One region of the Aminobacter sp. MET-1 genome, then DNA from elsewhere that is predicted to be linked to it. Evidence: predicted binding sites of a transcription regulator. Region 1 holds the regulator's gene; each other region holds the start of a gene.

The links. The regulator LexA, encoded in region 1, represses DNA repair genes until DNA is damaged. The targets are predictions, from matches to a motif close to TGTTCNNNNTGTGTTCNG.
Region 2: a site for LexA is predicted at 5,380-5,397, ahead of dinB (DNA polymerase IV). Genes of this name have one in related genera too.
Region 3: a site for LexA is predicted at 6,097-6,114, ahead of NDO48_RS18225 (PA0069 family radical SAM protein). Genes of this name have one in related genera too.
Region 4: a site for LexA is predicted at 1,516-1,533, ahead of NDO48_RS20090 (ATP-dependent helicase). Genes of this name have one in related genera too.

Annotation. Positions count from the first base shown of each region.
Region 1 covers NZ_JAMSHL010000005.1:329,716-337,408, forward strand. Annotated here, with positions in the region: gene gltX (glutamate--tRNA ligase) at 1-57, opposite strand, end outside; gene NDO48_RS10290 (ComEC/Rec2 family competence protein) at 167-2,713, shown strand; gene lexA (transcriptional repressor LexA) at 2,888-3,604, opposite strand; gene glp (gephyrin-like molybdotransferase Glp) at 3,712-4,917, opposite strand; gene moaC (cyclic pyranopterin monophosphate synthase MoaC) at 4,918-5,400, opposite strand; gene trpC (indole-3-glycerol phosphate synthase TrpC) at 5,402-6,214, opposite strand; gene trpD (anthranilate phosphoribosyltransferase) at 6,219-7,229, opposite strand; gene NDO48_RS10320 (peptidylprolyl isomerase) at 7,226-7,693, opposite strand, start outside.
Region 2 covers NZ_JAMSHL010000008.1:69,908-77,600, reverse strand. Annotated here, with positions in the region: gene NDO48_RS13525 (acetolactate synthase large subunit) at 1-1,547, opposite strand, end outside; gene NDO48_RS13520 (ABC-F family ATP-binding cassette domain-containing protein) at 1,644-3,236, opposite strand; gene NDO48_RS13515 (class I SAM-dependent methyltransferase) at 3,364-4,125, opposite strand; gene NDO48_RS13510 (threo-3-hydroxy-L-aspartate ammonia-lyase) at 4,302-5,276, opposite strand; gene dinB (DNA polymerase IV) at 5,422-6,669, shown strand; gene tgt (tRNA guanosine(34) transglycosylase Tgt) at 6,671-7,693, opposite strand, start outside.
Region 3 covers NZ_JAMSHL010000013.1:47,832-55,524, reverse strand. Annotated here, with positions in the region: gene NDO48_RS18260 (cell wall hydrolase) at 1-1,041, shown strand, start outside; gene NDO48_RS18255 (AtpZ/AtpI family protein) at 1,283-1,693, shown strand; gene NDO48_RS18250 (F0F1 ATP synthase subunit A) at 1,733-2,482, shown strand; gene NDO48_RS18245 (F0F1 ATP synthase subunit C) at 2,546-2,770, shown strand; gene NDO48_RS18240 (F0F1 ATP synthase subunit B) at 2,834-3,436, shown strand; gene NDO48_RS18235 (F0F1 ATP synthase subunit B) at 3,447-3,926, shown strand; gene NDO48_RS18230 (ribonuclease HII) at 4,098-4,748, opposite strand; gene NDO48_RS18225 (PA0069 family radical SAM protein) at 4,872-6,026, opposite strand; gene NDO48_RS18220 (glycosyltransferase) at 6,172-6,681, shown strand; gene moaB (molybdenum cofactor biosynthesis protein B) at 6,683-7,231, opposite strand; gene NDO48_RS18210 (4-(cytidine 5'-diphospho)-2-C-methyl-D-erythritol kinase) at 7,228-7,693, opposite strand, start outside.
Region 4 covers NZ_JAMSHL010000015.1:84,591-92,283, reverse strand. Annotated here, with positions in the region: gene NDO48_RS20100 (dienelactone hydrolase family protein) at 1-627, opposite strand, end outside; gene NDO48_RS20095 (glyoxalase superfamily protein) at 766-1,308, opposite strand; gene NDO48_RS20090 (ATP-dependent helicase) at 1,574-4,072, shown strand; gene NDO48_RS20085 (DUF4173 domain-containing protein) at 4,358-5,866, shown strand; gene NDO48_RS20080 (response regulator transcription factor) at 5,872-6,564, shown strand; gene NDO48_RS20075 (HAMP domain-containing sensor histidine kinase) at 6,561-7,565, shown strand.

The DNA.
Region 1 (7,693 bases):
ACCACCGATATGCAGATAGCCGGTGGGCGAGGGGGCGAAGCGGGTGACGACGGACATAGCAGATTCCAAGGAAGCATGGCGTCGCCCGGCCGGAGGACCGGCGGCGCATGGTGTTTCGGTGGCGTTGATGTAGCATAGAAGGTCAGGGGCGCAAGAGGCAGGCCCGATGGGCGACCGGGTGCGGGAGGGGCAGGCCGGAGAAAGTCCGGCGGTGGAGGTCAGCGAGCGCGACTTGCTGAACCGTCCGGCTGCGCTTCCGACTTTGATCCCAGCGCCCGAACGACTGCCCGACGCGCCCGGCAATGCCGCGGAAGCCACGGCCCCAACCCTCTTCGGGGACGTCTCGGATCGTCTGTGGCTGGCTGGATCGGATCTGGCCAGGAGGCTGCGAACCGCTCGGGTTCAGCTTGCCGTCGAGGCCGAGCTCGAACGCGGTGCGGCATTCATGCTGGTCCCGGTCTTCCTCGCCCTGGGCGCGTTGATCTATTTCAACCTGCGCAATGAGCCCGAGCTGCTGCCTCTCGTGGCGGCGTTCGGGCTCATGCTTGCGCTTTGCGTGCTGGCCCGGTCGCGCAGGATCGTCCATCTCGGACTAGCGGCCTGGGCCTGCATGGCGCTCGGCCTGGTCGCCGCCAAGGTTGAAACCATGAGGATGGCTACAAAGATGCTCGGCGCCGAGGTTTCGACCACCCTGAGCGGGAGGGTGGTGGACATCGACCATCTCGACAAGGGGCGTCTGCGCCTTACCATCGATGTGGCTACGACCGCGAGACCCAGGCTGCGTTTTGCCCCCGATAGGGTAAGGCTCGTCGCCCGCCAAGCGCCTGAAGGTCTGGTCGCCGGCTCGACGGTGCAGGGCTACGCCAGGCTCATGCCGCCATCGGGGCCGGTGCGCCCCGGCAGCTACGACTTTTCCTTCGAGAGCTATTTCGACGGCATCGGCGCAAGCGGGTTCTTCATGAAGGGGCCAGATCTGGCGGCCTCGACGACAGAGCAGACGCCAACTCAAAGTATGTTGGCCTGGGTGGCGAATGCCCGTGACCGAGTTGCTGAGCGCATCCGCCAGCGTATTGGCGGTGCCGAAGGCGAGATCGCGGCAGCACTTGTGGTCGGCGTGCGTGGCGGCATCCCCGAAGATGTCAATGAGGCTCTCCGCCGAACAGGGCTCTATCACATCATCTCGATCTCCGGCCTGCATATGGCGATGGTTGCCGGCACGGTGATGTTCCTTATGCGTCTTGGCTTTGCCGCCTTCCCGGATTTCGCATCGCGGCATCCCGTCAAGAAATACGCCGCCGTCGTCGCCCTGGTCGGCATTGCCGCCTATCTGTTCATCTCGGGCGGAGAGGTGGCGGCCCAGCGCAGCTTCGTCATGCTGGCCGTGATGTTGACTGCGGTGCTGTTTGATCGTGCTGCGCTGACGATGCGCAATCTCGCCATTTCCGCCATCATCGTCATTCTGGTGTCGCCGCATGAGGTGGTCGGTCCGAGCTTCCAGATGTCGTTTGCCGCCACCGCAGCACTCGTCGGGGCCTATGGCTGGTGGTCCGAGCGCCGTGAGGAGCAGGCACAGCCTGTTGGCGAGATGACATTGTGGTCGCGTGCCTGGCACTGGGGGCGCAACGCCACAGTCGGCCTTGTCGCTACCTCCATCATCGCCGGTGTCGCCACGGCAGTGTTCGGCGCCTGGCATTTCCAGCGTGTGTCGCCGCTCAGCCTCGTCGCCAATCTGGCGGTCATGCCTGTCGTATCGGTGCTGGTGATGCCGTTCGCGGTGTTCGCCAGCCTAGCCATGCCCTTCGGACTGGATGGGCCGTTCCTCGATGTCATGGGCGCCGGTTTGCGCGTCATGATCGCCATGGCCGAATGGATTTCCGACCGCTCGCCGCTGGACGCCGTCGGGCTGGTATCGACCTGGTCGGTCGTGCTGGTGACAATAGCCCTTGTCGTCGCTGCGACGGCGACGACCTGGCTGCGCCTTGCCGCAGTGCCATTCGTCGTGGCCGGCGTGCTCGTCATCGGCGTCGCGCCGTCGCCGGATGTGCTCGTGGCCGAAGATGGACGCCTCGTCGGCGTCGCCACCGACGATGGCAAGCTCGCGGTCAACAGGCCAAGGCCAAACCAGTTCACGTCAGACAACTGGATGCGGGCGTTGGCGGTGGAAGAGCTTAGCAAGCCGTCGCAGGATGCAGAGAAGACCAGAGGGACCGCAGCTCCGGCTGCCGATGGCCCACGCTTTGGGGCCGCGCCGCAGAGCCTTCCTGCGAATGGTCGGGCCAAAGGCCTTGCGCCAGCTGAGGACGCCGTCAAAACCGTCGCCGGCGCAAGTGCCTTCCACTGCTCCGCGGGTTTGTGCACGCTTCGACATCAATCCGGCGCGACGGTTGTCCACGCGTCCAATGCTGCTGCGGCGTGGCAAGTCTGCCGAACGGCTGCACTCGTCGTCATCGACGATGCGACTGCTGGAGATGTCTGTGGCGGGCAGGTCGCAACCGTAGTGACCAAGCGCGATCTGGCGCGTCTGGGCAGCGCCGCGGTCTATCTGACGCCAGTCGTGGCGGGCGGCGCGTCGGTGCTATCGGTCGAATATGCCATCACCGAGCCCTACCGGCCATGGCATGCGCACCGCCAATTTTCCCGCGAGGCGAGGGGACTTGCACCCAATCGCCAAGAGGCGGTGAGAAAACAGCCAGACAACGCGACGACCGAATAGCCCACCGCAGGCAAGCGTGCCATATGCGGCAAGCTCGAAACTGCGGTCTATACGGCCTCGAAGCATCTCAAGACTACCATCGCCATTTCCGCTCTCCTCGGATTGCGGCCACGCTCAATGTCTTTGCTCTTACACAACTTGAGACGGAAAACGCTTCGTCTTCTGGGAGTTGCCCTAGTAGCGGCGGATCAGCCCGACGAGCTTGCCCTGCACCTTGACCCTGTCTGGCCCGAAGATGCGGGTCTCATAGGCGGGATTGGCTGCCTCCAGAGCGATCGAGGCGCCCTTGCGGCGGAAACGTTTCAGCGTCGCCTCCTCGTCGTCGACGAGGGCCACGACGATCTCGCCGGGGCTCGCGGTACTGGCATTCCGGATGATGACAGTGTCGCCGTCGAAAATGCCGGCCTCGATCATCGAGTCGCCTTTGACCTCAAGCGCATAGTGCTCGCCGCCCATGATCATGTCTGGCGGCACCGAAATGGTGTGTGTCCGGTGCTGGATCGCGTCGATCGGCACACCCGCAGCGATCCGTCCCATGACTGGAATGGCAATGGCGGACACGGCATCGTCGTCGTTGCTTGCAGCGGCCGGGCGCGACGGCTCGGGCTTGCGGCCAAGCGACCCTTCGATGACGCTTGGCGAGAACTTCCTGGCAGCGTTGAGACCGGGCGCAATCGAGTCGGGCAGGCGCAGCACTTCGAGCGCTCGTGCCCTGTTGGGCAGGCGGCGGATGAAGCCGCGTTCCTCGAGTGCGGTGATCAGGCGATGGATGCCGGACTTGGAGGCGAGGTCGAGCGCTTCCTTCATTTCATCGAAGGATGGAGGGATGCCCGCCTCCTTCAACCGCTCATGGATGAACAGCAGAAGCTCATGTTGTTTGCGCGTCAGCATCGCCGCCCCCAAGGAATCGCGAGAAAAACAAACCCGGAACAAACACTATCTGTTCCAGTTGTGTTCCGCAACTGTTTAAATTTCGTGAAGGTTATCGGCGGGATTGTTCAGCGCAGCATCAGCACGCGGCAGGCACTGCCGGATTCGGCCGGTTCCGCAAAGGGGCCGCGGATAACAGCGCAATTGGCGTCGGCCAGCGTCCGGAGCATGGACGAATCCTGCACCGTAAACGGCGTGACGACGAGCCCATCAAGGGTCTGGCGTGCGACAGCGCGGACAAAATCCTGACGCAGATCGTTGGCCGGCATCGGCGTATCGAGCACACCGTCCCTGATGTCGGCGACGTGAGAGCGTCCGCCCAATTTTGCCAGCAGCGGCTTCAGGAAGATGTGCGAGCAGATGAGGCTCGCGACCGGATTGCCGGGCAGGCCGACGCAGCGCGTCGCGCCGAGGCGACCAAACATCAGCGGTTTGCCGGGGCGCATGGCGATCTTCCAGAACGAAAGATCCATGCCGAGGCCGGTTAACACGCGATGCACTAGGTCGTGGTCGCCGACGGACGCACCGCCCAGTGTGACGATGACATCGGCCTTGGCGTCGAGTGCTTTCTGGACCAACCCCGAGATGGCGTCCGTGCTGTCGGCGGCTATGCCGAGGTCGAGCACACGAGCGCCGATCGAGCGGGCAATTGCAGCGACGCCATAGGCGTTGGACGAGATGATCTGGTCGGGGCCGGGCGTGCTACCCGGCAGCAGAAGCTCGTCGCCGGTGGCGATGATCGCGACCAGTGGTGCGCGCACCACCTGGACGTCGGGGTGATTGGCGGAGGCGATCAGCGAGAGGGCTGCCGGATCGAGCAGGCGGCCGGCGTCGAGGATGAGGTCGCCTTCGCTGAAATCGAGGCCGCTGAGGCGAATGTTGCGGCCGGGATCTGTCGGTTCCAGCACTTCGACCGCACCATTGCCGAGATCACGCGCGTTTTCCTGGATCACCACGGTGTCCGCCCCCGCGGGAACCGGCGCTCCGGTGAAGATGCGCACTGCCTGTCCCGTACTGACGGTCCCGGTGAATTGTCGTCCCGCCGGGGCCTGGCCGATGACTGAAAGTTTCGCCGGAAGCGTGGCGATGTCTGCTGCCCTGACAGCATAGCCGTCCATGGCGGAGGCGTCGAAAGGCGGCTGGGTGCGCAAGGCGTACAGCGGTGCCGCCAGAACGCGGTCGGCTGCCTCGTGCAGGGTAACCCGATCCGTGCCGGTGGGTGCGGCACCTTCAAGCAGGCGTTCGAGAGCCTCGGTGACCGGCAGCAGTGCCATCTATTCTGTCGCCTTGAAGTCGCCCGACTTGCCGCCGGTCTTTTCGATCAGCCGGATGCCTGAAATCACCATGCCGCGGTCGGCCGCCTTGGCCATGTCGTAGATGGTCAGGCAGGCAACTGAGGCAGCCGTCAGCGCCTCCATCTCGACGCCGGTCTTGCCGGTGACGCGCGCAAGTGCGGTCACGCGCAGGCCGGGCAGGGTCTCGTCCGGCTCGATCTCAACCGTCACCTTGGTCAGCAGGATCGGATGGCAGAGCGGGATCAGCTCATGCGTGCGCTTGGCCGCCATGATGCCGGCAATGCGCGCTGTGCCCAGCACGTCGCCCTTCTTGGCGTTGCCGGAGAGGATTAGATCAAGCGTCTCGGGCCGCATGGCGATCATGCCTTCGGCGATCGCCGTGCGGGTCGTTTCGGCCTTGTCGCCGACATCGACCATGTTGGCTTCGCCCGCGGCACCGATATGGGTGAGCGCCGCTGCCATGTCAGGCTCCGGCCGCTTGCTGCGCGCCTTCGAGCAGCAAGCGGGTCGCTGCCGCCACGTCGGACTGACGCATCAGGCTTTCGCCGACGAGGAAGCTGCCGATGCCCGACTTCTCCAGCCGCAGACAATCGTCATGGGTGAAGATGCCGCTTTCGCCGACCAGAACGCGATCCGCCGGCACCATCGGCGCCAGCCGCTCCGACGTGGTGAGGCTCACCTCGAAGGTCCTGAGGTTACGGTTGTTGACGCCGAGGAGCCGCGATTCAAGCTTCAGCGCACGCTCGGTCTCTTCCTCGTCATGCACCTCGATCAGGGCATCCATGCCGAGCTCGAAGGCGGTGTCCTCGAGGCGGCTGGCATCGTCGTCGCTCAGGCTCGCCATGATTATCAGGATGGCGTCCGCGCCCCAGGCACGGGCTTCGTAGACCTGGTAGGGCTCGAACATGAAGTCCTTGCGCAGCGCGGGCAGGGCGCAGGCCTTGCGCGCCGCGGTGAGGAATTCCGGGGCGCCCTGGAACGACGGCGTGTCGGTCAGGACAGAAAGGCAGGCGGCGCCGCCCCCGGCATAGGCTTGAGCCAGCGACGGCGGATCGAAATCGGCGCGGATCAAGCCCTTGGACGGGCTCGCCTTCTTGATCTCGGCGATCAGCCCGAAACGGCCCTCGCGGCGCTTGGCTTCCAGCGCCTTGAGGAAGCCGCGCGGCGTGTCGGCATCGCGTGCCTGCGCCTGCAGTTCGCCGAGCGGCAGGCGGGCCTTGGCAGCTGCGATCTCGTCGCGCTTGTAGGCTTCGATGCGGCGGAGGATGTCGGCCATGGTGCTATCCGTTCGAGATGCCGACCAGCCGGTCGAGCACGGCGCGGGCGCGGCCACTGTCGATCGCATCGGCGGCAAGCTTGATGCCTTCGCCAATGGTTGCGACCTTACCGGCGACAACCAGGCCGGCGCCGGCATTCATCAGAACCGTGTCGCGATAGGCACCCTTGGCACCCTCTATCACGCCACGCAATGCCGCCGCATTGTAGGAGGAATCACCGCCACGCAGCTCTTCGCGCGTGTGCCTGGCGAGGCCGACCTGTTCGGGCGTCAGCGTGAAGGTCGAGATCTTGCCGTCGGCCAAGGCCGCGACATGCGTTTCGCCCGTCGTGGTGATCTCGTCATAGCCGTCGCCATGAACGACCCAGGTCGAGACGGCGCCAAGTTCCTTCAGCGTCTCGGCGACCGGAACAATCCATTCGGGCGAGAACACGCCGACGAGCTGGCGGTCGACGCCGGCCGGATTGGAGAGCGGGCCGAGCAGGTTGAAGATGGTGCGCGTGCCGAGTTCGACGCGTGTCGCACCGACATGCTTCATTGCCGGATGATGCGCGGGCGCGAACATGAAGCCGACGCCTGCTTCGTGGATGCATCGGCCGATGGCCTCGGGCGTAAGCTCGATGTTGACGCCCAGCGCCGTCAGCACGTCGGCAGCGCCTGTCAGCGACGACAGGCCGCGATTGCCGTGTTTGGCCACAGGCACGCCCGCGCCGGCGATGACGAAGGCCGATGCGGTCGAGATGTTGACGCTGTGCGAGCCGTCACCACCGGTGCCGACGATGTCGATGGCATCCGCAGGTGCGTCGACGCGCAGCATCTTGTCGCGCATCGTGGCGACGGCGCCCGAAATCTCGCTGACGGTTTCGCCGCGCACGCGCAGCGCCATCAGGAAGCCGCCTATCTGGCCGGGCGTCGCTTCGCCCGACATGATGATGTCGAAAGCATCGCGTGCTTCCTCGAAGGTGAGCGGCGTTCCCGCTGCGACCTTGGCGATATGGGGCTTCAGCGCGCTCATCTTGCCGGTGCCGTGCTTGCCCGGGCCAGGGCCTGCTGGTTGACGGTTGCACCGTATTCGGCCTGCAGTTGCTGCACCAACTGATCGAGCAGGTCGTCCGACATGCCGGTGGCGAAGGACTTCTGCGCGTCTGCCGGAACCGTGCTGGCATCGGCGCCGGCCGGCTCAAACACCTCGACGATCTTGAACAGGATCTGGCCGTCGCCGGTCGGCGAGGGCACGACGCCGGTGCCGCCCTGGCCCATCTCGAACATGGCGGCAGCACCTTCGCGACCGAAGTCGGCGTCATCGGCCTCGCGCTTCAAGCCGCGCTTGGTCTGCTTCTCGAGATTGAGCTCGGAGGCGATGGTGGCGAGGTCGGTACCGTCCTTGAGGCGCTTTGCCAGCTCGTCGGCCTTGTCCTTGAGGCGCTTTGTCGTCTCGGCGGCAGTCCAGTCGGCCACAACCTTGTCGTGGACCTCGTC
Region 2 (7,693 bases), on a different contig from region 1:
CGCGCCTCGATCAGGAACGGCCCGCGGCGCTTGAGCGCCGCATCGAACAGTTTCATGAACTCTTCGCATGTCGTGGCGAGCGCCGCCTCCACGCCCATGCCGCGCGCCAGCGCAACCCAATCGAGCGCCGGTCCTTCGAGGTCCAGCATCCGTGTCGCGTTCCGGCCCACGTTTTTCACACCGACATTGCGCATCTCGGCATGCAGGATGGCGTAGGTCCGGTTCGAGAAGATGATCGTCGTCACGTCGAGATTCTCACGCGCCTGCGTCCACAGCCCCTGGACCGTGTACATGGCGCTGCCGTCGGCCTGCAGGTTGATCACCTTGCGGTCGGGACAGGCCACGGCTGCCCCTGTCGCCAGCGGAATGCCCTCGCCGATGGAACCACCAGTGGTCATGATGAAATCGTGCTGCGCCGAGAAGGCCGACAGCGGAAAGAAGCGGCGCCCCGATGTGACGGCTTCTTCCACAATGATCGCATTATCGGGCAGTTTCGCCGCAACGATCACCGCCACCGCATCGTCGGTCAGCGGCCCACTGGGCACGCCTTCGTCCATCGGCAGCGCCAGCGGCACGATCCCGCCCCGCTTCACCCCCAGTTCGTCGCGCAGCGCATCCAGCGCCGCCAGCAGATCGTCGCCATGCCGAGCAAGCTTCAGCACGCTGCAATCCGCGCGCACCAGTCGGCCCGGCTTGCCCGGATAGGCAAAGAAGGCGACAGGCTCCGGCGCACCGACCAGCACCAGCACGTCGATGTCGCGCAGGAAATCCAGCGCCATGTCGATCGGATATGGAATGCGCCCCGGCGCTGTCCGTCCGCGGCCGCGCTGTGTGTGGGCGACAAGCACCTCGTTGAACAGCTGGACATTGCAGTCGCTGGCGATCCGTCCGGCAAGCTCGAGCCCGTCGGCCAACACGGCAGATCCGCTCAACACCATGCCGACCCTACCGGGATTGGCGCGAATAGCCTTCGCGACTTCACGAATGGCATCGGGATCCGGCGGGCGCGGCGGGTCGAGAACCACTTTCGCGACCTGCCTCGCGCCTGTCGGCTCGCCCCAGGCCGCATCGGCCGGCAGGATCAGCGTCGCCACGCCGGCAGGCGAAAGCGAAGCGCGATAGGCCGCCTCCGCCGCTGGCCCGACGTCATCCGGGCCGCGCACCCGCCTTACCCAGTTCGACATCGGCCGCGCCAGGGCGTCGATGTCGCTGGTCAACGGCGCATCGAGCGGCAGATGGTAGGAGGCGTGGTCGCCGACGATGTTGATCATAGGCGTGCGGGCGCGCCTTGCGTTGTGCATGTTGGCAAGGCCATTGGCCAGCCCCGGCCCCGTATGCAAAAGCGTGGCCGCCGGCCTGCCCGTCATCCGGGCGTAGCCGTCGGCCGCACCGGTGACGACATTCTCGTGCAGCCCGAGGATGCAGCGCAACTGCGGCTTGCGGTCGAGTGCCGCCACGAAATGCATCTCCGACGTGCCGGGATTGGCAAAGCAGACATCGACACCGTTGAGCAGAAGCACGTCAGTCAGCACGTCGGCTCCATTCACGTGCGTCGTTCGCCCGGCTTCGCTCATCGTCTCATCCCCAATATTCGGCCCCATCTTCGCCAGATAGCGACACGGCACAAGCCGGCTCCGCTCACCTCATGTTGGTGCAGGCTTAATCTCGACCCGCCTGGTGATGCCGATCGCGTCGAGGAACGCCTGGTCGTGGCTTACCACCAGCAACGCCCCGTCATAAGCTCGCAATCCCGCCTCCACGGCCTCGACTGACTCGATATCCAGATGGTTGGTCGGCTCGTCGAGGATCAGCAATGGCGGCGGCGACTTGCCGCCGAGCACGCAGGCAAGCCCTGACCGCAGCATTTGCCCGCCGCTCAGACTGCCCACGATCTGCAGCGCCGCATCGGCACGGAACATGAAGCGAGCCAGCGCCGCCCGGCAGGCATTTTCGTCCGCCTTGGGGTTGATGCGCCGAAAGTTGTCACAGATCGAAGCCTTGGCATCGAGCAGCCCGACCTGCTGGTCGAGCATGGCATAACTGGTCAGCACGGAGACGCTGCCTGCCCACGGCTCGAGCTTTTCCGAGATCGCCCTGAGCAGCGTGGTCTTGCCCGATCCATTGCCGCCGCTGACGGCAACACGCTCCGGCCCGGTCAGATCAAGCGAGAAGTCGCTGATGACCGGTTTTCCCGGTTCGTAGCCTGCCGACAGCCCGCCGATCCGCAGCACGGCCTTGCTCGACGGCAGGCCCGTCGAAGGCAGCTTCAGCGAGATCTGCTGCAGCACCTCGATCCGCTCTCGGGCGGCCGCTGCATCCGCCTCCGCCTGGACACGCCGGCGCTCCGTCAGGCGGATGTTTTCACCCGAAGTGTTCTCGGCGCGGTTCTTTAGCCCGTTCATCAGGATGCGCGGCATGTCGCCCTTAGCGGCCTTGCGTTTGCCGGTGCCGTCCTTGCGCGCCTTGCGTTCCGCCGTCGCCTGGGCCTTCTGGGCAATCTCCGATACCCGCCTTTCGGCATCGACCAGATCGTGCTCAGCTGTGACCAGCTCTATCGCCTTGCATTCGCGATAATGGCTCCAGTTGCCGCCATAGCGTGTCGTCCCCAGCGACGTCAGCTCGACGATGGCGTCCATCGTGTCGAGCAACTCGCGGTCGTGGCTGACGACAATGGCGCCGCCGCGCCAGCCGGCCAGCAGGTCGATCACCGCCGCCCGCCCGTCGCGGTCGAGATTGTTGGTCGGCTCGTCGAGCAGGATGAAGTCGGGCTCGCCGAAGATCAGCGCCGCAAGCCCGGCGCGTGTGCGCTGCCCGCCTGAAAGTGCTGAAAGCCCGGTGTCGGGTTCGGCGCTCAGCCCGACGCGGGCCAGTGCCGCCCCAATGCGCGCCTCCAGCGTCCAGTCCGCATCGGCGAGTTCATCGACATCTGCAAGTCCGGCCTCGGCCCGGCGCAGCAGGTCCAGCCCTGTCGAAACGCCGAAGAGGTCGGCCACGGTTTCGCCAGCAGATACCTGCGCCGCCTGGCGCAGCAGTCCCAGCGTCCCGCTGACCGACACCTTGCCGGCCTGCGGTTGCAGGGAGCCAGATATCAGATGCAGCAACGTCGACTTGCCGACGCCGTTGCGTCCGACAAGCCCCGAGCGGCCGGCCTCGAAATTCAGCGATAGATCAGAAAGAAGTATCCGGCCGTCAGGCGTGGACCAGGAAATATTCGACAGAGAGATTGATGCAGGCATGGAATTCCCCAATGGCAAAGCGGTTCGGCGTTGCTGTCGGGTCAAAATCCATTGATGCACACATCCTGTTGAAATTGCTGATGGCCGCTAAATAGTCGAGCTGCCGCAAAGGTTCAAGCCACTGAATTCATTCCGGCCGGCCCGCCTCGAAGCTGATCGTGTCACAGCCCTTGGCCGGCGCCTGCCCGTAGCGATAGTCACCCGAGGCAACGACATCGACGAAACCCGCCTCGCGCAGAGCCATGGCGAACTCCTCGACGCCCCACCAGCGCAGGCTGAACAGCTCGAGCTCGGTGTCGACGAGCTTGATGTCCTTCCATAGCTCGTAGCGCAAATGCGTCACCGTCGTCTGCGCGACGTAGTCGGTCGAAACACGCGTGTCGGTCAGCGTCAGCAGGTCGCCTTTCCCCGTGTTCCAGCTACGCACCCGGCCGCCCTCACCCAGGAAGCCGCCGATGGCATCGAGGTCGATCATCAGCCTGCCACCGGGCACCAGATGATCGAAGAACCGCCGCAATGTAGCCTTCGCCGCAGCCACATCGGTGATCAGTTGGAACGAGCCCAGCGGCACGACGATCACCGCGAACCTGCGCTCGCAGCTGAAGTTCTCGAACGTCCCGCGGCTCAGCCGCGCCTCATCGAGCGAACGCTCCGCGCAAGCCGTGCGGCAATGGCCGAGCATTTCCTCCGACGGATCAAAGCCCCAGATATCCAGGCCGGCCTCCAGCATCGGCACGAAGAACCGGCCATTGCCGACGGCAGGCTCCAGCAGCGGGCCCGTGCATTCAGAAAGACGTTCGCGATAATATTCGATATCGCCGAAAGAGCGGCCGACAGGCTTGTCGAGATTGTAGACCCAGGAAGCAAGCGTTCCGTATCTGTTGTTCATCCACGATTGTCCCTGGCAATTTTCGCCGACCTTCACGAGGCCGAGCACAGCTGCGCCATAGGCTTGACTTGCTTGCCGCGTCCAGCCACGAAATCTTCAGAGCGGAGCTTTGCGCTTTGGCTGTGGCCTGGACACCACGTCTTGCGACATGAGAAATTACAGGCTCCGGCCGGATATCAGGCCTGTGCGAAAAACCCACTCAGCGCCTTCAGGTCGACATTGCCGCCGCTGAGCACGATGCCGACGCGCTTGCCTGCGCAGTCGATGACACCGTTGAGCGCTGCAGCCGCCCCCAGGCAGCCGGTCGGCTCGACGATCACCTTCATGCGTTCGGCAAAGAAGCGCATCGTCGACACAAGCTGCGCATCGCTGACGGTGACAATATCGTCGACCTTGGCCTGCAGGATCGGGAAATTGTTGTCGCCGACAAAAGTGGTCAGCGCCCCGTCGGCGATCGACTTGGGCGGCGCGATGCGCACCACCTCGCCCTTGCGCAACGATTGCTGGCCATCATTGCCTGCCTCCGGCTCGACGCCGATGACGCGGCAGCTTGGAGCCAGCGCCTTGGCACTCAGCGCGCAGCCGGCAAGCAGGCCACCACCGCCGAGCGGGGCGATGAGGATGTCGAGTTGCCCGACTTCGTCGATCAGTTCCAGTGCCGCCGTGCCCTGGCCAGCAATGATGTCTGGGTGATCGAAGGGTGGAATCATGGTCATACCGCGCGCCTCCGAGATGCCCCGCGCGATCGCCTCGCGATCGTCAGTGTAACGGTCGAAGAACACCACCTCCGCGCCATAGCCCCTGGTTGCTGCGACCTTGATCTCTGGTGCATCCTTGGGCATCACGATGACCGACGGCGCGCCGAGGAGCGTTGCTGCATATGCGAGCGCTTGCGCATGATTGCCGGAGGAATAGGCGACGACACCCTTTTGCCTGGCTTCTGATGACAGCGCCGAAACCGCATTGTAGGCGCCGCGAAACTTGAAGGCGCCAGCCCGTTGCAAATTCTCCGCCTTGAAGAACAGCTCGCCGCCAACCTTGGCATTGGCTGTACGCGAACTCAGCACCGGCGTCCGATGCGCGTGGCCGGCAATGCGCGAAGCCGCAACCTTGACGTCTTCGAAAGTCGGAACGCGCGGCGAGACGGTCATGAGATTCTCCTTGGATCGCGCAGCACCATAGTCGAGACCAACTGTTTCTATAAGCCCGCACCAGGCGTCACCGCTTGCGCCAGCGCTTGACTTTTCGTGCGCGCGTTCTCTTTATGTTCCAATTCATTTTCACCAGAGCGCCCCCATGGAAAGCGCAGCCACCATCCTGCATGCCGACCTCGACGCCTTCTATGCGTCGGTCGAGCAGCTGCTCGACCCGAGCTTGCTGGGCAAACCCGTTGCCGTCGGCGGTGGGGTGGTGCTCGCCGCGTCTTACGAGGCCAAGGCCTTCGGCGTCCGTGGCGGCATGCCGGGCCGCCGCGCCCGTGAACTGTGCCCCGGGCTGATCTTCGTCGGCGGCAATTTCAGGGAATACCAGCGGCTGGGAGACGCAGCGATTGCGGTGCTTGGCGATTTCACGCCTGTCGTCGAGCGCATCTCCATCGACGAAGCCTTCGCCGATGTCGCCGGCTGCACCCATCTCTTCGGTTCGCCAGAGGAGATTGCGCAAGAGATCCGACACAGGGTTCGCACCGAGCTCGGCCTGCCGATCTCGGTCGGCGTCGCCCGCACCAAACATCTCGCCAAGATCGCCTCGCAGGTCGCCAAACCCGACGGCCTTGTCCTGGTCGGTGAAGGCACCGAAATCGCCTTCCTGCACGGACTGCCCGTCGGCCTGATGTGGGGCGTCGGTCCGGCGACCGAAAAGCGCCTGGCTGATGCCGGCATCACCACCATCGGCCAGTTGGCCAATTCCAACCGGCAGGTGTTGGAACGCCTGCTCGGCCCTGCCGCGGGCGAAAAACTATCGGCACTTGCCTGGAACCGCGATCCGCGCCGTCTCCAGCCGCATCGCCGCGCCCATTCCGCCGGCGCCCAGTCGGCGCTCGGCATGAAGCTGGCACGACCCGAAATCTACATCCCCGCCCTGCGCCATCTCGCCGACCGCGTCGCCTCGCGCCTCCGCGCCAAGTCGCGCCCAGGGCGCACCGTTACCGCCCGCGTCCGCTTTGCGGATCTGCGTTCGGTGACGCGGTCGATCACCTTGGACGCACCGATTTCCGCCACCGCGATGATCTCCGAAATCGCGGAGGAACTGGTGCGCGGCGTACTTGCCCAATATCCCGGCGAACGCACCATCTCGCTCTTGGCAATCTCGGTCTCGCATCTGGAGGAACATTCGGGCCTGCAGCTCGAACTGCCGCTGGGCCTCGCCGACGACAAGCACCGGCCGGGCACGCAAAAGGGCCAGGCGCGCTGGGGCGCCGACCGCGCCATGGACGCCATCCGCGAACGTTTCGGCTGGGGAGCAGTCGGATACGCCTCGGTGGCACTCGGACGCGCAGGCTCGGTGCCCGATGCCTTCCGCGAACTCGCCGAAAAGGAGCTTTAGCTCAGCCTTTGCGCAGCGGTACATCGCCCCGCGCCCAGCCTTCGCTGATCTCGGCGGTCCGATCGGCAAAGCGCCCGGCCTCGATCGAGGCGCGGATTTCGCTCATCAGATGCTGGTAATAGGACAGGTTGTTCCAGGTCAGAAGCATCGCGCCCAACGACTCGCCCGACTTCACCAAGTGGTGCAGGTAGGCACGGCTATAGTCGCGCGCGGCCGGGCAATCGCTCTCTTCGTCCAGCGGACGCGGATCGTCGGCGTGGCGGGCGTTGCGCAAATTCACCTTGCCGCGACGGGTGTAGGCAAGGCCGTGACGCCCGGCACGGGTCGGCATCACGCAGTCGAACATGTCGATGCCGCGCGCCACCGATTTGATGATGTCGTCAGGGGTGCCGACGCCCATCAGATAGCGCGGCTTCTCGGCCGGCAGTTCCGGACAGGTGATGTCGAGCATGTCGAGCATCACCTCCTGCGGTTCGCCGACCGCCAAGCCGCCGACGGCATATCCCTTGAGGTCGAGCGCCTTCAGTGCCTGCGCCGAGCGCACGCGCATGTCGGGAATGTCGCCGCCCTGAACGATGCCGAACATCGCCTTGCCGGGCTGGTCGCCGAAAGCCGTCTTGCAGCGTTCGGCCCAGCGCAGCGACAGCTCCATGGCGCGCTGGATTTCCTTGGGCGTCGACGGCAATGCGGTGCATTCGTCGAGTTGCATCTGGATGTCGGAATCGAGCAGGCCCTGAATCTCGATCGAGCGCTCCGGCGACATCTCATAAGGCGCACCATCGATATGCGAGCGGAAGGTCACGCCCTTTTCGCTGATCTTGCGCAGCTTCGACAGCGACATCACCTGAAAACCGCCGGAATCGGTCAGGATCGGATGCGGCCAGAGTGCAAAATCATGCAGGCCGCCGAGTTTGGCCACGCGTTCCGCGCCGGGGCGCAGCATCAGATGATAGGTGTTGCCCAGGATGATATCGGCGCCAACGCCGCGCACCTGGTCCATATACATCGCTTTGACAGTGCCGCC
Region 3 (7,693 bases), on a different contig from region 1:
CTCGAGGGCCAGAACGCCCGCTGGAGTTCTTATGTCGAGCGCGCTGCCGCCGGTTCAGTGCATGCGGCCGAAATGCCTTTCCTCGATGGCATCGTCACCGGCCCGATGTCGGGCTCCGGCATGAAGATTTCAGGCGTCGGAACGGTCGCCTTCCGTGGCAAGATCGGCGCTGCTTCCAAGCTGCCCGACGAGGACCGGGTCGTGCGCGTCGACAAGCGCAGCCGCGTCGTCGAGGTGACCCCGGTTGCGCCACCCAGGAACTTTACCGCCGGTTCGGTGTTCCAGCGCACCAGTTCCTTGCTCCTGCGCCCCTCCGCCGATAGCGGCATGAAGCTGACCTTTGCCAAGCCCGAGATCAAGGGCAAGGAGGTCGAGATCGCCGCGGCCTTCCACGTCAAGGAGACGAAGAAGCGCGATCGCGACGTGCCTTCTATGCTTGCTTCTTTGGTCACCAGCGACAAAGCCGACATTCTCGCCACCGCCTATGCCCCGGCCGAGCCAGACTATGCCAAGGCGTCGCCCTTCGAGGCGTTGCTGCGCGACGACGACCAGGCGTCGGGCCGTTTCATCCCACCGATGGGCAAGGGTGACCACTCCTGGCTGCAGAACCCGCTGCCGGCGAGCGTCTTCTCCAAGGCCGAACAGACCTGCCTGGCCAACGCCATCTATTTCGAGGCCCAGAGCGAGCCGCTGCGCGGCCAGGCAGCCGTTGCCCAGGTCGTGCTCAACCGCGTGCGCAATCCGACCTATCCCGGCAGCATCTGCGGCGTGGTCTACCAGAACGACGGCTGGTTCAACCGCTGCCAGTTCTCCTTTGCCTGCGACGGCATCAAGGACCGCGTCACCAGCCCGACGCACTACAAGATCGCCCAGGATGTGGCCATGGCCGTGACCGCCGGAAAGATCTTCCTGCCGGAGATCGGCTCGTCGACCCATTATTACGCCAACTACGTCAATCCGGGGTGGGCGAGGGGCATGAAGCGGATGACCAAAATCGGTCTCCACATCTTCTACCGCACTTATGGCGGTGGCTGGAGCTGACCTGTCTCAAGGCTTGGCCCGGTAGTCCGCGCTGAACCCCGTTTGTCAGGGGATTCGCCCGGGGAGGGCAGGGTGGAGCCTTGGGCAGGATGTCGCACTTCGCCAAGCCCCTGATTTAACAGCATTAAATACTTCTGCTGATGGGTGCCCCCGTGGCTTGACGGGCAGGCACCCTCTAACTATGTTGCCGGCGACTTTGAAGCGGACGGACGGAGACGCTCGGACCGGGCGGGAGTTTGCAATGGCCAAGCCAACAAGGCCAGGCGAAACTGGAAACACCCGGCCTGAAAATCGAGCCGAAAACGACATTCGCGACAACGAACTCGAGCGCCGCAGGCGCGATCTTGAAGCCTCGTTGGCAGCAAGGCGCCCACAGCGTGACGAGGGGGATGAAGGTACAGAGTCGAAAGGTACGACTGGCTACGGTCAGGCACTCAAGCTGTCGAGCGAGTTCATCGCCGGTGTAGCTGTAGGTGTGGGGCTTGGTTGGTTTGTCGATCGGTTCGCAGGCACGTCGCCCTGGGGGTTGATCGTGTTCCTGCTTCTCGGCTTTGGCGCCGGTGTACTGAATGTCCTGCGTTCGGCAGGGCTTGTTACAGATGCTGGCATCAGGCCGCCGGACGGGCGGTCGGACGACCAGGGCAAGAAGTAAGCAGCGCCGCAAGGCGCAATTTAGGCGAAGGGGGGCCACGTGGCCAACGATCCTATCCATCAGTTTCAGATTTCGAAATTGATTCCGATTGAGGTCGGAGGTCTCGACTTCTCCTTCACCAATTCGGCCGCTTTCATGGTTGCCACCGTCGTGGTCGCCAGCGCCTTCCTGTTCCTGACGACCACCAGCCGTGGCCTCGTTCCCGGCCGCCTGCAGTCGGTCTCGGAAATGAGTTATGAATTCGTGGCGTCGATGCTGAGAGATGCCGCGGGCTCCCAGGGCATGCGCTTCTTCCCGTTCGTCTTCTCGCTGTTCATGTTCGTGCTCGTTGCCAACATGCTCGGCCTGTTCCCTTACTTCTTCACCGTCACCAGCCAGATCATCGTCACTTTCGCGCTGGCGCTGCTGGTGATTGGTACCGTCATTGTCTACGGTTTCGCCAAGCATGGCTTCGGCTTCCTCAAGCTGTTCGTGCCGAGCGGCATTCCGGGCCTGCTGGTGCCGCTGGTCGTCATCATCGAAGTGATCTCGTTCCTGTCGCGTCCGGTCAGCCTCTCGGTTCGTCTGTTCGCCAACATGCTGGCCGGTCACATCACGCTGAAGGTCTTCGCCGGTTTCGTTACCTCACTGAGCGCCATGGGCGCCGTGGGTATCGCCGGCTCGGTCTTGCCGCTGTTCATGACCGTTGCAATCACCGGTCTCGAAGTGCTGGTCGCGTTCCTGCAAGCCTATGTCTTCGCAGTTCTGACCTGCATGTACCTCAACGACGCTGTCCATCCCGGGCACTGATCCAGATACGGCGGGCTCGCCCGTCGCATAACGAAATCAACAGTTCCAACAAGGAGTTTTAAAATGGACGCAGAAGCAGCAAAGTATCTCGGCGCCGGTCTGGCTTGTTTCGGCATGGCTGGTACGGCCCTCGGCCTCGGCAACATCTTCGGCAGCTACCTCTCGGGCGCCCTGCGCAACCCGTCGGCTGCTGACGGCCAGTTCGGCCGCCTGGTGTTCGGCTTCGCCGTGACCGAAGCTCTGGGCATCTTCTCGCTGCTCATCGCCCTGCTGCTGCTCTTCGCATAAGAGCCACGCTGACGATTGTGCCGGTCGCCACAGGCGGCCGGTCGGGTTGGACAGGGGAATGAGATGTTTGTGACACCGGGTTACGCCGAGGAAGTAGCGCCTGCGGCGGGAGATGCTCACACCACTGATGCCGGTGCCGCTCAGGCGCACACGGAAGCAGCTGGTGGGCACGGCGGCGGCGTTTTTCCGCCATTCGATTCTACGACCTATCCGTCGCAGATCCTTTGGCTCGCCATCACTTTCGGCCTGTTCTACCTCTTCCTGAAGAACGTCGTTCTGCCGCGTGTCGGCGGTACGCTGGAAGTTCGCCGTGATCGCATCGCCGGCGACCTCGATCAGGCCGCGCGGATGAAGTCCGAGGCGGACGCAGCGGTTGCTGCCTACGAGCAGGAACTGGCCCAGGCCAAGGGTAAGGCCAATTCCATTGGCCAGGAGGCCCGCGACGCGGCCAAGGCCGAAGCTGAAGGCAAGCGCAAGGAAGTCGAGGCCGGTCTCGAGCAGAAGCTCGCTGCCGCCGAGGCGCGCATCGCCACCATCAAGGCCAACGCCATGAAGGAAGTGGGCACCATCGCCGAGGACACCGCCCAGGCGATCGTCCAGGCGCTTGGCGCAGGCAAGGTCGAAAAGGCCGACATCGCCGCTGCCGTCAAGGCCGCAGGCAAGTAGGAGACAAGCGATGGACGCTACATTCTGGGCAACAGTCGCTCTGTTTCTCTTCGTTGCGCTGATCGTGTACCTGAAGGTGCCCGGCATGCTGGCGAAATCTCTCGACGGCCGTGCGGATCGCATCCGCGCCGAACTCGAGGATGCACGCAAGCTGCGTGAAGAAGCGCAGCAGCTGCTGGCCGAGTACCAGCGCAAGCGCAAGGAAGCGGAAAAGGAAGCAGCCGAAATCGTCGAGATCGCCAAGCGTGAAGCTGGCCTGCTCGCCGAAGAGGCGCATGCCAAGACCGAAGAATATGTCGCGCGCCGCACCGCGCTCGCCGAGCAGAAGATCGGCCAGGCAGAGCAGGAAGCGATCAACGAAGTCCGCGCCAACGCAGTGGACCTCGCCGTCGAAGCCGCCCGCCAGATTCTGGGCAGCAAGTTCGACGCCAAGACCAGCACCGACCGCTTTAAGAGCTCGGTCCAGGAAGTGAAGGCCAAGCTCAACTAAGTCGAGCTGGACTTACCCAATATGAGAAAGCCGCTGGAATTTCCGGCGGCTTTTTTGTTGGAGGAAACAATGAGCCGCCCTGCGGTCGCACCGGGGAAGTGTCACCAGCGATGAGACTGCGGCCCCGGGCTTGAAAAGATCTGCGCAACGGACCGCCGGCCGCGGACGGCGTCAGTCCTTGAACGGCGCGAAGGAGACGCGGTGGATGCGGATGGATGCGCCATGTTCGACGATCGCCGCGCGATGGCGTGCGGTCGCATAGCCCATGTGGATTTCGAAGCCGTAGCGATTATCGTTGGCGCCGCAGGCCGTCATCATCCGGTCGCGGGTAACCTTGGCGACGATGGACGCTGCGGCGATCGACTGCGAGCGCTGGTCGCCCTTAACCAGCGCCTTGCAGGTGCAGGCGAGGCCGGGAGGCACGTCGCGGCCGTCGGCGAGCGCCGATTGGGCAACGACCGGCAGTCCGGCGAGCGCGCGCCGCATGGCCTCGAGGCTGGCCTTGCGGATGTCGCTGCGGTCGATGCTGTCGGCCGAGACCGACGCCACTGCCACACCCAGCGCCTTGCTCAGGATCTCGTCGAACAATGCGTCGCGCTGGGCTGCGCTGAGACGCTTGGAATCGTCCAAGCCGGCAGGGATGTTGTCGGGGTCGAGCACGACCGCCGCAGCCACGACAGGGCCGGCGAGTGGGCCGCGCCCTGCTTCATCCATGCCGGCGCATGGCCACTGCCCGGCCTTCATCGCCTTTTGTTCGAAGGAGAAGTCGGGTTTCTCGACGATCTCGAAGAGGGGCGGAGAATCGGAACGCGGGCGAGCCATAGTGCGGCGATGCTCGCATCGGCTCCGATTCTCCGCAAGACCTTCCCGTCCGTATGGGGCGGCGGCTCGGGAAGGCACCGTCAGCTGGCCACGGGGGAGGCCGGACGGGATTCTCTTGTAGGGTCAGAGCAGCATCAACTGCTGCTGGTCTTTCGGGGCGGCCTTGAACAGGTCTGTCCTGAGCGGGGTGCGCTCGGAGTTGAGGCCAAGCCGTTTGGCGGCCATCTCGAAGCGGCGACCGATCTGCCAGGCATAGGGGCCCTTGCCGCGCATGCGCTTGCCCCATTCAGCGTCGTAGTCCTTGCCGTCGCGCATCGAGCGGATCAGCGACAGCACATGGCGATAGCTGTCGGGATAGTGGCGCAACAGCCAGTCCTTGAAGATCGGGCTGACTTCGAGCGGCAGGCGCAGGATGACGTAGCCGGCTCCGGTCGCACCGGCGGCGGCGGCCGAGTCGAGTATACGTTCGATCTCCTGGTCGGTCAGGCCGGGGATGATCGGCGCCACCATGACCGAGACGGGAATGCCGGCCTGCGACAGCTGGCGGATGGCTTCAAGCCGCCTGGTCGGTGTCGCCGCACGTGGTTCCATGGTGCGGGCAAGCAGCCGGTCCATCGTGGTGATCGACAGCGCCACCTTGGCGAGACCCTTCTCCGCCATGCGTGCCAGGATATCGATGTCCCTGGCCACGAGCGCCGACTTGGTGACGATGCCCACAGGATGGTTGCGCGCCTCCAGCACCTCGAGGACCTCGCGCATGATGCGCCAGTTCTTCTCGATCGGCTGGTAAGGATCGGTGTTGGTGCCGATGGCGATGGTGCGCGGCTGGTAGCCGTCCTTCGACAGCTCGCGGTCGAGCAGCTTTGCCGCATCGGGCTTGGCGAACAGCCGCGCCTCGAAGTCCAGTCCTGCCGACAGGCCCATGTAGCTGTGGGTTGGCCTGGCGAAGCAATAGACACAGCCGTGCTCGCAGCCGCGATAGGGATTGATCGAGCGGTCGAAGGAGATGTCGGGGGAGTCGTTGCGGGTGATGATGGTGCGCGGCTTTTCCACCTGCACTTCGGTCTTGAAAGGCGGCAGTTCTTCGATGGTGCTCCAGCCGTCGTCGAAGACATGACGCGTCGTCGGTTCGAAACGCCCGGAGGGGTTGACGCCGGAGCCACGTCCGCGCCGGCGCTCGTGATTGATGCGCAGGCCACTCTCTTCGATCATCGCGTTGGCCATTGTCGCGCCACCGCCTTTGAAAGCTGCGACATCGGCCCGTGCAATGGGTTCCATCTCATTGTCTCCCGGTGGGAATGGCCGGCCGTCGATTCGCCCGACATGAAACTATTCCTATTTCTTAAATGAGAACAAAGCAAGAACTTTGTCGTTTGCTCGACCGCGCTGGCGCATCGGCCTGCTTTCGGATATGCGGCTAGGGATGCTGAGCGTGCTGATCGAAACGCGAAACGACGAGGAAGCTCTGGCCCGGACGCTGGCGTCGCTGGTCGGCGGTGCCGTTGAGGGCGTCGTGCGCGAGGTGATCGTCTGCGATCAAGGCTCGACCGACCAGACCCACTATGTCGCCGAGCATGCCGGCTGCGTGTTCCTGGCCGAAGGTGGCATAAAGGCGGGTATCGCGCAGGCGAAGGGCGATTGGCTGCTTCTGCTCGAGCCAGGGGCGCGGCTGGCTGACGGCTGGACAGACGATGTCATGCGCCACACGGCCAAGCTGACGATGGGCGCGCGCTTCACCCGCGCGAAGGCGAGCAACAGGCCGTTGTGGCAGCGCATCACGTCGCGGCCCCGGGCGTTGGAGCAAGGGCTGGTCATCACTAGGAAGCAGGCGGCGATTCAGGCCCGCAATGGCGCGGATGCCGAGGGCATTGCACGCGGGCTGGCGATGAAGACGCTGGAAGCTGAAATCACCGTCGCTGCAGGGCGGAGATAGCTCAGGCTGACTTGGTGCCGCCGCGCCTAAGATGCTCGTCGAGGCGCGGCATGATCTCCACGAAATTGCACGGCATGTGGCGATAGTCGAGCTGCGGCTTGAGGATGCCGTCCCAGGCATCACGGCAGGCGCCGGGCGAGCCAGGCAGCACGAAGACGAAGGTGGCGTTGAGCACGCCGCCTGTGGCGCGTGACTGGATCGTCGACGTGCCGATCTTGTCGTAGGAAATGCGGTGGAAGACTTCGGAGAAGCCGTCCATGCGCTTCTCGAAGATCGGCTCCAGCGCCTCAGGCGTCACGTCGCGGCCGGTGAAGCCGGTGCCGCCTGTGGTGATGATGACGTCGATGTCCTTGTCTAACGACCATGTGGTGACGCGCTCTCGGATACTATCCTTGTCATCGGTGACGATGTCGCGTGCCCTCAGCACATGGCCCTCGGCCACGATGCGGTCGGCCAACGTCTGCCCCGACTTGTCGTCTGCGAGCGTGCGGGTGTCGGAGACGGTGAGCACGGCAATGCCGACGGGAATGAAGGCGCGGGGCTCGCTCATCGCCTTGGCTCCTGGATCATGGACTTGGTGGCGGCGGTGAACCAGCCGGGCTGCCTGCTGACGATTGCATTCGCAGCACGCTGGGCTGCCGCCTGGCTGGCGAAAATGCCGAAGCAGGTGGCGCCGGAGCCCGACATGCGGGCAAAGGCAGCGCCGCTCTGGCGCAGGGCATCGAGCGCTTCGCCGACCGCAGGCACGATCGACATGGCGGCCGGTTCGAGATCGTTGCGCGTCGCCGCGAACCATTCGAACATGTCGCAGGCATGCGTAAGGGCTGCGAGCGGCGGGTTGTCACGGCGGGTGAGCGCTCGGAAGACCTCAGGCGTGGATATGGCGATGCCGGGATTGACCAGTACCATCGGCAGGGCGGGGAAATCTTCTACCGGTTCGAGATGTTCGCCGATACCGCGCGCCATGAGCGGCCGTCCGGCAAGGCACATCGGCAGGTCGGCACCGAGCGGC
Region 4 (7,693 bases), on a different contig from region 1:
CTTGGGTTGGGCGCCGTAATAGGCGACGCCGGCCGAAAGCTCCGGCGCATTGACCGCCAGCGTGTTGACCAGGCCGCCGCCCCAGCAGAATCCGACCGCGCCGACCTTGCCGTTGGACAGCTCATTGGCCTTGAGGAAGGCCACCGTCGCCACGCCATTTGCGGTTGTCTGCGCCGCGTCCATCTTGCCGAACATCTCACGCGCCTTGTCCTCATCGGCAGGTGTTCCGCCCTGCGGCGACAGGAAGTCGGGAGCCAGCGCGACGAAGCCTTCGAGCGCAAAGCGCCGCGCCACGTCGCGAATATGCGGGTTCAGGCCGCGATTCTCGTGGATGACGATAACCGCCGGCAGCTTGCCCGACTGGTCGGCGGGATGGACCAGATAGCCCTTCATTTCGCCTGTGGCGCCCGGATAGGCGATATCCTCGGCCTTCAAGCGCTTGTCGTCGTCGGCGACGATTGCCGCGCGCGCCTGGTTGGCCGCAAGCATGGGCACGATGACGGCCGCTGCGGCCCCCGAACCGGCCAGCCTGGTCAGCTTCTCCATGAAGCCGCGCCGGTCGAGCGTCAGATGGGTGTATTCGTCATAGGCATCGATCATTGCCTGGGTGATGGCAGGTCCTGTCATGTCTCGCTCCCTGTCTTCGACTTCAGGCGGCGAGTGTAGCGTATGCAATTGTAGTTGGTGTCACGGTTGCGTGAAGTTCCGCGCGCCCGCGCCGAAGCAGCGCAGGCGCGTTTCGAAAGCTGCCCGGTCAAAAGCTGCCTAGTCCTGGCTTTCCATGAAGCGGATGCGATTGCCGAACGGGTCGATCACCTCGCACTCCAGCCCCCACTCCTGCTTCTCCAGGCCAGGCCGGTTGTATTTGTAGTTCTTGGCGATCAGCCCTTTCTGGAAGGCTTCGACGCCCTTCATGTAGCAGACGGCCGTCGCACCGGGGCTGGCGTCGCCGGAATGCTCCGACAGGTGCAGCCTCAAGCCTCCGCGCGACACCTGGCAGTAGAGCGGCGCGCCGGGATGGAAGCGATGCTCCCAGTCGATCGTGCAGTCGAGAAAGCCTTCATAAAAGCCCCTCGCTTTGTCCTCGTCGAAGATGCGGAAGATCGGCACCGGCTGGGTGAAACTCACAACGCCGGCCGTGGGCTCTTCCGCCTTGTCCAGCTTGCTCGACAGGATGTTCCAGGTGTCGACGCCGAATTGGCGGGCGACGATTTCCAGCGCCTCGCTGTGGCTGACATCGAGGTTCTTTTGGGCAAGCGCCTCGCGCATGGCTTTCGCCATCGCCTTTGCGTCACGATAGGTTCGCATGATCTTCCGATCCTCTGGATGTGGCGAGAAATCCCATCAGTGCCCGCATTGCCGATGCTCTCACCATCCCACGGGATCAGTGACGGAAGCGTCCGATGTGTTCGCCATACCCTTGTCGGGGCGCGGACTGCCGGCCACATCAAGCCTTGTGGCAAGCTAGCAAGGCGGCAGCGGCGGGGTCAATGCCGTCGCTTTTCCCGGCAAAACCAGAACAAAACAGAGACGCGGCTGGCCTTTCCGCCCCGAATCACTACATTCGGGGCAAATGTCAGACTTTCCGGACGACATGCCCTTTTTCGACGAGCCCGGCGGGATGCCGCCCCGGGCTGCCAGCACGCCTGCGCCCAGCGGTATCGCCGCGCGCGCCATGGCCGCACGGCAGGCCCCATCGGCGCCCGATTACCTCAAGGGCCTGAACCCCGAGCAGCGCCAGGCCGTCGAGACGACAGAGGGCCCGGTTCTTGTGCTCGCCGGCGCCGGCACCGGCAAGACGCGCGTGCTCACCACCCGCATCGCCCATATCCTCAGCCAGGGCCGCGCCTATCCCAGTCAGGTCCTCGCCGTCACCTTCACCAACAAGGCGGCGCGCGAGATGAAGCAGCGCATCGGCCATCTTGTCGGCGAAGCGGTCGAAGGCATGCCGTGGCTCGGCACCTTCCACTCCATCGGCGTCAAGATGCTGCGCCGCCATGCTGAACTGGCCGGCCTGCGTTCCGACTTCACCATCTTGGACACCGACGACGTCATCCGCCTGATCAAGCAGCTGATCCAGGCCGAAGGCCTCGACGACAAGCGCTGGCCGGCGCGCCAGTTCGCCATGATGATCGATGGCTGGAAGAACAAGGGCCTCGGCCCGTCGGAGATTCCCGAGGGCGATGCCCGCTCCTTTGCCAATGGCAAGGGCCGCGAGCTCTACAGGGCCTATCAGGACCGGTTGCAGACGCTGAACGCCTGCGATTTCGGCGACCTTCTGTGCCACCCGATCCGCATTTTCCGCGCCTATCCTGACGTGCTCAAGGAATACCACAAGCGCTTCAAATACATCCTGGTCGACGAGTACCAGGACACCAACACGGCCCAGTATATGTGGCTGCGCCTCCTGGCCCAGGAAACCGGCGCTCCGGGGCAAAAGAACGTCTGCTGCGTCGGCGACGACGACCAGTCCATCTATGGCTGGCGCGGCGCCGAGGTCGACAACATCCTGCGCTTCGACAAGGATTTTCCCGGCGCCGTCGTCATCCGGCTCGAGCGCAACTATCGCTCGACCGACCACATCCTGGGCGCTGCCGCCCATCTGATCGCCCACAATGAGGGTCGCCTCGGCAAGACCCTGTTCACCGAACAGGCCGATCCCGACGACGCCAAGGTCAATGTTCACGCTGCATGGGATTCCGAGGAGGAGGCCCGCGCCGTCGGTGAGACGATCGAGCAGTTGCAGCGCCAGAAGCACAATCTCAACGACATGGCGATCCTGGTGCGCGCCTCGTTCCAGATGCGCGAGTTCGAAGACCGCTTCGTCACGCTTGGCCTCAACTACCGCGTCATCGGCGGCCCGCGCTTCTACGAGCGTCAGGAGATCCGCGACGCCATGGCCTATTTCCGGGTCGTCGCCCAAGGGGCCGACGACCTCGCCTTCGAGCGCATTGTCAACGTGCCCAAGCGCGGCCTCGGCGAAGCCACCATTCGTCAGATCCACGACACCGCCCGCGCGCTCGGCATGCCGATGCTCCAGGCGGCCGCCCAGCTTGCCGAAAGCGATGAGCTCAAGCCCAAGCCGCGCGCCGCCCTTCGCGAGGTCGCGGCCAATTTCGAACGCTGGCAGAAGGCGCTCGACAACACCCCGCACACCGAACTCGCCGAGATCATTCTCGAAGAGAGCGGCTATACCGACATGTGGAAGAACGACCGCTCGGCCGAAGCGCCGGGCAGGCTCGAAAACCTCAAGGAGCTCATCCGCTCCATGGAGGAATACGAGTCGCTGCGTTCCTTCCTCGAGCATGTCGCGCTCGTCATGGACGCCGAGCAGGACGAGCAGCTCGACGCCGTCTCGATCATGACGCTGCACTCGGCCAAGGGCCTCGAATTCGAGACCGTGTTCCTGCCCGGCTGGGAGGAAGGCCTGTTCCCGCACCAGCGCGCGCTCGACGAAGGCGGCCGCTCGGGTCTCGAGGAAGAACGCCGCCTTGCTTATGTCGGCCTGACCCGCGCCAAGAAGAACCTGCATCTGTGGTTCGTCTCCAACCGCCGCATCCACGGCCTGTGGCAATCGACGATCCCCTCGCGCTTCCTCGACGAATTGCCCGAGGCGCATGTCGAGGTGGCGGATGCCGGCAATTCATATGGCGGCTATGGCGGCGGCAGCCGCAATCCCTATGGCGCCTCGCGTTTCGACGATGTCGGCCAGAAATCCTTCTCCAACACCTATGCCACGCCCGGCTGGCAGCGGGCGCAGCAGAACCGCACCGAGGCCACCGACCGCAATTGGGGCTCGCGCTCAGGCCACTCGGTCGAGCGCATCGGCTATGGCGAGACCGATTCCGGCTTCGGCGCCGGCCGCGGCTCGGTCAAGGGGCGCACCATCGACGGCGAACTGGTGGCAAAATCCGTCGCCACCGAACCGTCGCGCTTCAAGGTCGGCGACCGGGTGTTCCACCAGAAATTCGGCAACGGCAACATCTCGGCCATCGACGGCAACAAGCTGACCATCGACTTCGACAAGGCCGGCCAGAAAAAGGTGCTGGACGGGTTCGTGAACCCGGTGTGAGCATCCGGCGCGTTGCCATTCGACGACGCCCTGCACGAAACCTGCACGAAACTCCTGAACATCTCCTCGTTCCGGCCACCATGCGCGCCCGATGCGGCGGCACACATGCCGCATGCAAACGACATCAGACATCGCTGCCCGCACGCCCCTGCAACTGCCCGTAAGGCTCCTCTCGGAAGCCTGGTGGCTGGCTGATCAAGCCCGCCCCCAAGTTCCCGCTGTTGTCATCCCGCTTTCCAGGGTCAAATCGGCAGAACGCCGGGCCGGCGAGATGGAGCGCAGCGCATGAAGCTCTCCGCGTATCCGGCAGCTCTATCCACCAGGATCGGCATCGTTCTGCTGCTGACGCTGGCAGCAGATTTCCTGCTGTTCAGACAGCCCTTGGGCATCTCACTGTTCATCTTCGCGGGCCTTGTCGCCGCGGCCTTGATCGCCCTCCACCCGAGATCGCCCTACCCCGGTCCGCTCCTGGCCAAGCTGGCGATCGCCGCCGCGGCCGTATTGCCGCTTGCCGAGAATGTCAGCCCGCTTTCGGCAGCGGTTTCGACTGCTGGACTTTCTGTCTTTGCCCTGTCGATCTCGGCGCGCCTGCGATCAGGCTCGACAAACGTCCTCAAGCTCGTCGCCGGATTTCTCGTGGCCGTTCCCTTCAGCCTGATGCACGATGTCCCGCGCCTGCGGAAACTGACCAGGTCCAGCAAAGGCGTGCGCTTCGTAAGTCTCGCGGCATGGACGCTCACTGTTGCGCTGGGGGGCGTGTTCATCACGCTCTTCGGCATCGCAAACCCCGTCATCGGCCACTGGATATCGCTCATCGACCTGAGGGCCATCCTCGACCTTCTCGACATCTGGCGGCTGGCCTTCTGGCTCATCGTGATCGGGCTCGTCTGGGGCTTCCTCCGGCCGCGACTGCCTCGCTGGTGCCGCAGATACATCTCTTCCACGGTGAGAACTTCCACACCCGACCAGGACGGCAGCACGGTCTCCACCCTGCAACAGGCGATGTTCGGCACAGCCGCGATCCTGCGCGCCCTCGTCGTGTTCAACCTGCTGTTTGCCGTGCAGACCGTGCTCGACGGCGCCTATCTCTGGGGCGGCGTCGAGCCGCCCGCCGGGCTGACCTATGCAGCCTATGCGCATCGAGGCGCCTATGCCCTGATCGTCACGGCCCTGCTTGCCGCAGTCTTCGTGCTTGCCGCCCTCAGGCCCGGCAGTCCGACGTCGGCCGATCGTCGCATCCGCGCTCTTGTCTATCTCTGGTCCGCGCAGAACGTCGTGCTGGTGATATCGTCGATCCTGCGGCTCGATCTCTATGTCGACATCTATTCGCTGACCTACTGGCGCGTCGCTGCCTTCATCTGGATGGGGCTGGTGGCGACGGGCATCGTGCTGATTGTCGCCCGCATCGTGCTCGAGAAGTCGAACGAATGGTTGCTGGGCGCCAACATGCTGACGCTTTCTGCGGTTCTCTACACCTGTTGTTTCGTCAACTTCGCCGCAATCATCGCCCACTACAACGTTACCCATAGTCGTGAAATGTCCGGCAGGGGAACTGAATTGGACTGGTCATATCTGCATTCGCTCGGGCCTGCCGCGATTCCCGCGCTGGATCTGGCCTACAAACGCTCGAACGGCATGGGGGCAGACATGGAGCCAAGCTTCTGGGCGCGTTGGCGCGAAACGGACCGTTTCCGCATCGACCAGCAGAACTGGCGTGCCTGGAGCTTCCGCAACCACCGGCTCGCACGGTATCTCGGGCAGCCGCTTGTTCCCACCATGAATGCTCCGCGGTGACGGCGATGTCCCGCCACATACTCGTCGTCGACGACGATCCTCATATCCGAGACGTGATCTGCTTTGCCCTCGACAAGGCCGGCATGGAGACCGAGCCCGTTGCCGACGGCATGGCGGCCCTTGAGCGCATCGAACGCCGCATGCCCGACCTGATCGTGCTCGATGTCGGCATGCCCGAGATGGATGGGCTGGAACTGTGCCGCAGGCTCCGGCGCACCTCCGACGTGCCGGTGTTGTTCCTCTCGGCCCGCGACGAGGAAATCGACCGCATCCTCGGCCTCGAGATGGGCGGCGACGACTACGTCACCAAACCGTTCAGTCCGAGGGAGCTGGTGGCGCGCGTCAACGTCATCCTGCGCCGTGCACGCACCGCCCCCATGGATGCCGCGCCGCAGTGCCTGGCTCACGGCCGCCTTGCGCTCGATCCGGCGAGGCGGGCGGTCAGCTTCGACAATCGCGACCTCGATCTTACGGCCACCGAGTTCACCATCGTCAAGACGCTGATGGTCCGGCCGGCGCATGTGCTGAAGCGCAATCAGCTGATCGAGGCCAGCCATGCCGCCAACATCCACATTTCCGAGCGCACCGTGGACAGCCACGTCAGAAACATCCGCGCCAAGTTTGCCACATCAGGTTGCATCGACGTGATCGAGACCGTTCACGGCGTGGGCTTCCGGCTCGGGCGGTGCGGCGCGTGAACGAAAAATGGCGCCCACCGATCGGCCTCGTCGTGCTGGCGATCCTGATGACCGTGATGGCGCTGCCGCTGGTAGGGCTGTTCTGCTTCCAGATTTATGAAGAGCGCTTCGGCGCAGACGCCGGCGCGGCACTGGTGTCGCAAGGCGCAATCGCCGCGTCCGCCACGGTCGTCGGCGTCACCCTGCTGATCGCCTTCGTCTTCATCCGCACCATAACCCGCCCCATGCACAATCTGATGGAGCGGACCGCACGCATCGCCGAAGGCGAAGTCGACGCCGTTCGCCCGCTTGCCCATCATGGCACGCGCGAGATGGCGGAACTGTCGAAGGCATTCCTCGACATGGCGCGCAAGCTGCAGGCGCGATCCGACACGATCCGCACCTTCGCCACCCATGTCTCGCATGAGCTGAAATCGCCGCTGACGGCGATTCAGGGCGCCGCCGAGCTGCTGCGCGACGCCGGCGACGACATGGACCCGGCCACGCGGATACGCTTCCTCGACAACATCGTCGCCGACACCGACCGGTTGAACCGCCTGGTTCGCCGCCTGATCGAACTGGCCCGTGCCGACAATCCCGGCCTGTCCGGCCAGAGCACGTCACTTGCCGAAATCCTCTGCCACCTCGCCCCTGTCGAAGGTGTCGATGTTTCGATCGTTTCGGGCGCCGACACCCGCTTTGCCATCTCGCCGGAAAACGGAGCGGCAATCCTTTCCAATCTCGTCGACAACTCGTTGCGTCATGGCGCCAGCCGCTTTGTATTGGACGCAAGCAGTTCGGACGGCATCGTCGTCATCGCTGCCGCCGACGACGGCCATGGCGTGTCGGCAAACAATCGCGAACGCATCTTCGAGCCCTTCTTCACCACCAGGCGCGAAAGCGGTGGCACCGGCCTGGGCCTCGGCATCGTGACGACGCTGCTCAACGCCCATGAGGGAACGATCCGGCTTTCAAGCGCAGAAAAAGGCGCGCGCTTCGAAATCCGGCTGCCGGCGGCGTGAGGCGCTGGCGACGCTCGTTCGCCGGCAACCCCAGGCCAGGGCTCATACGCTTGCCCCAAGCCCCCTGCCACTAATCGGTTGCCGCCCCGCCTGCGCAGGAATAGTATTAGTATGCACTAAACTAATCA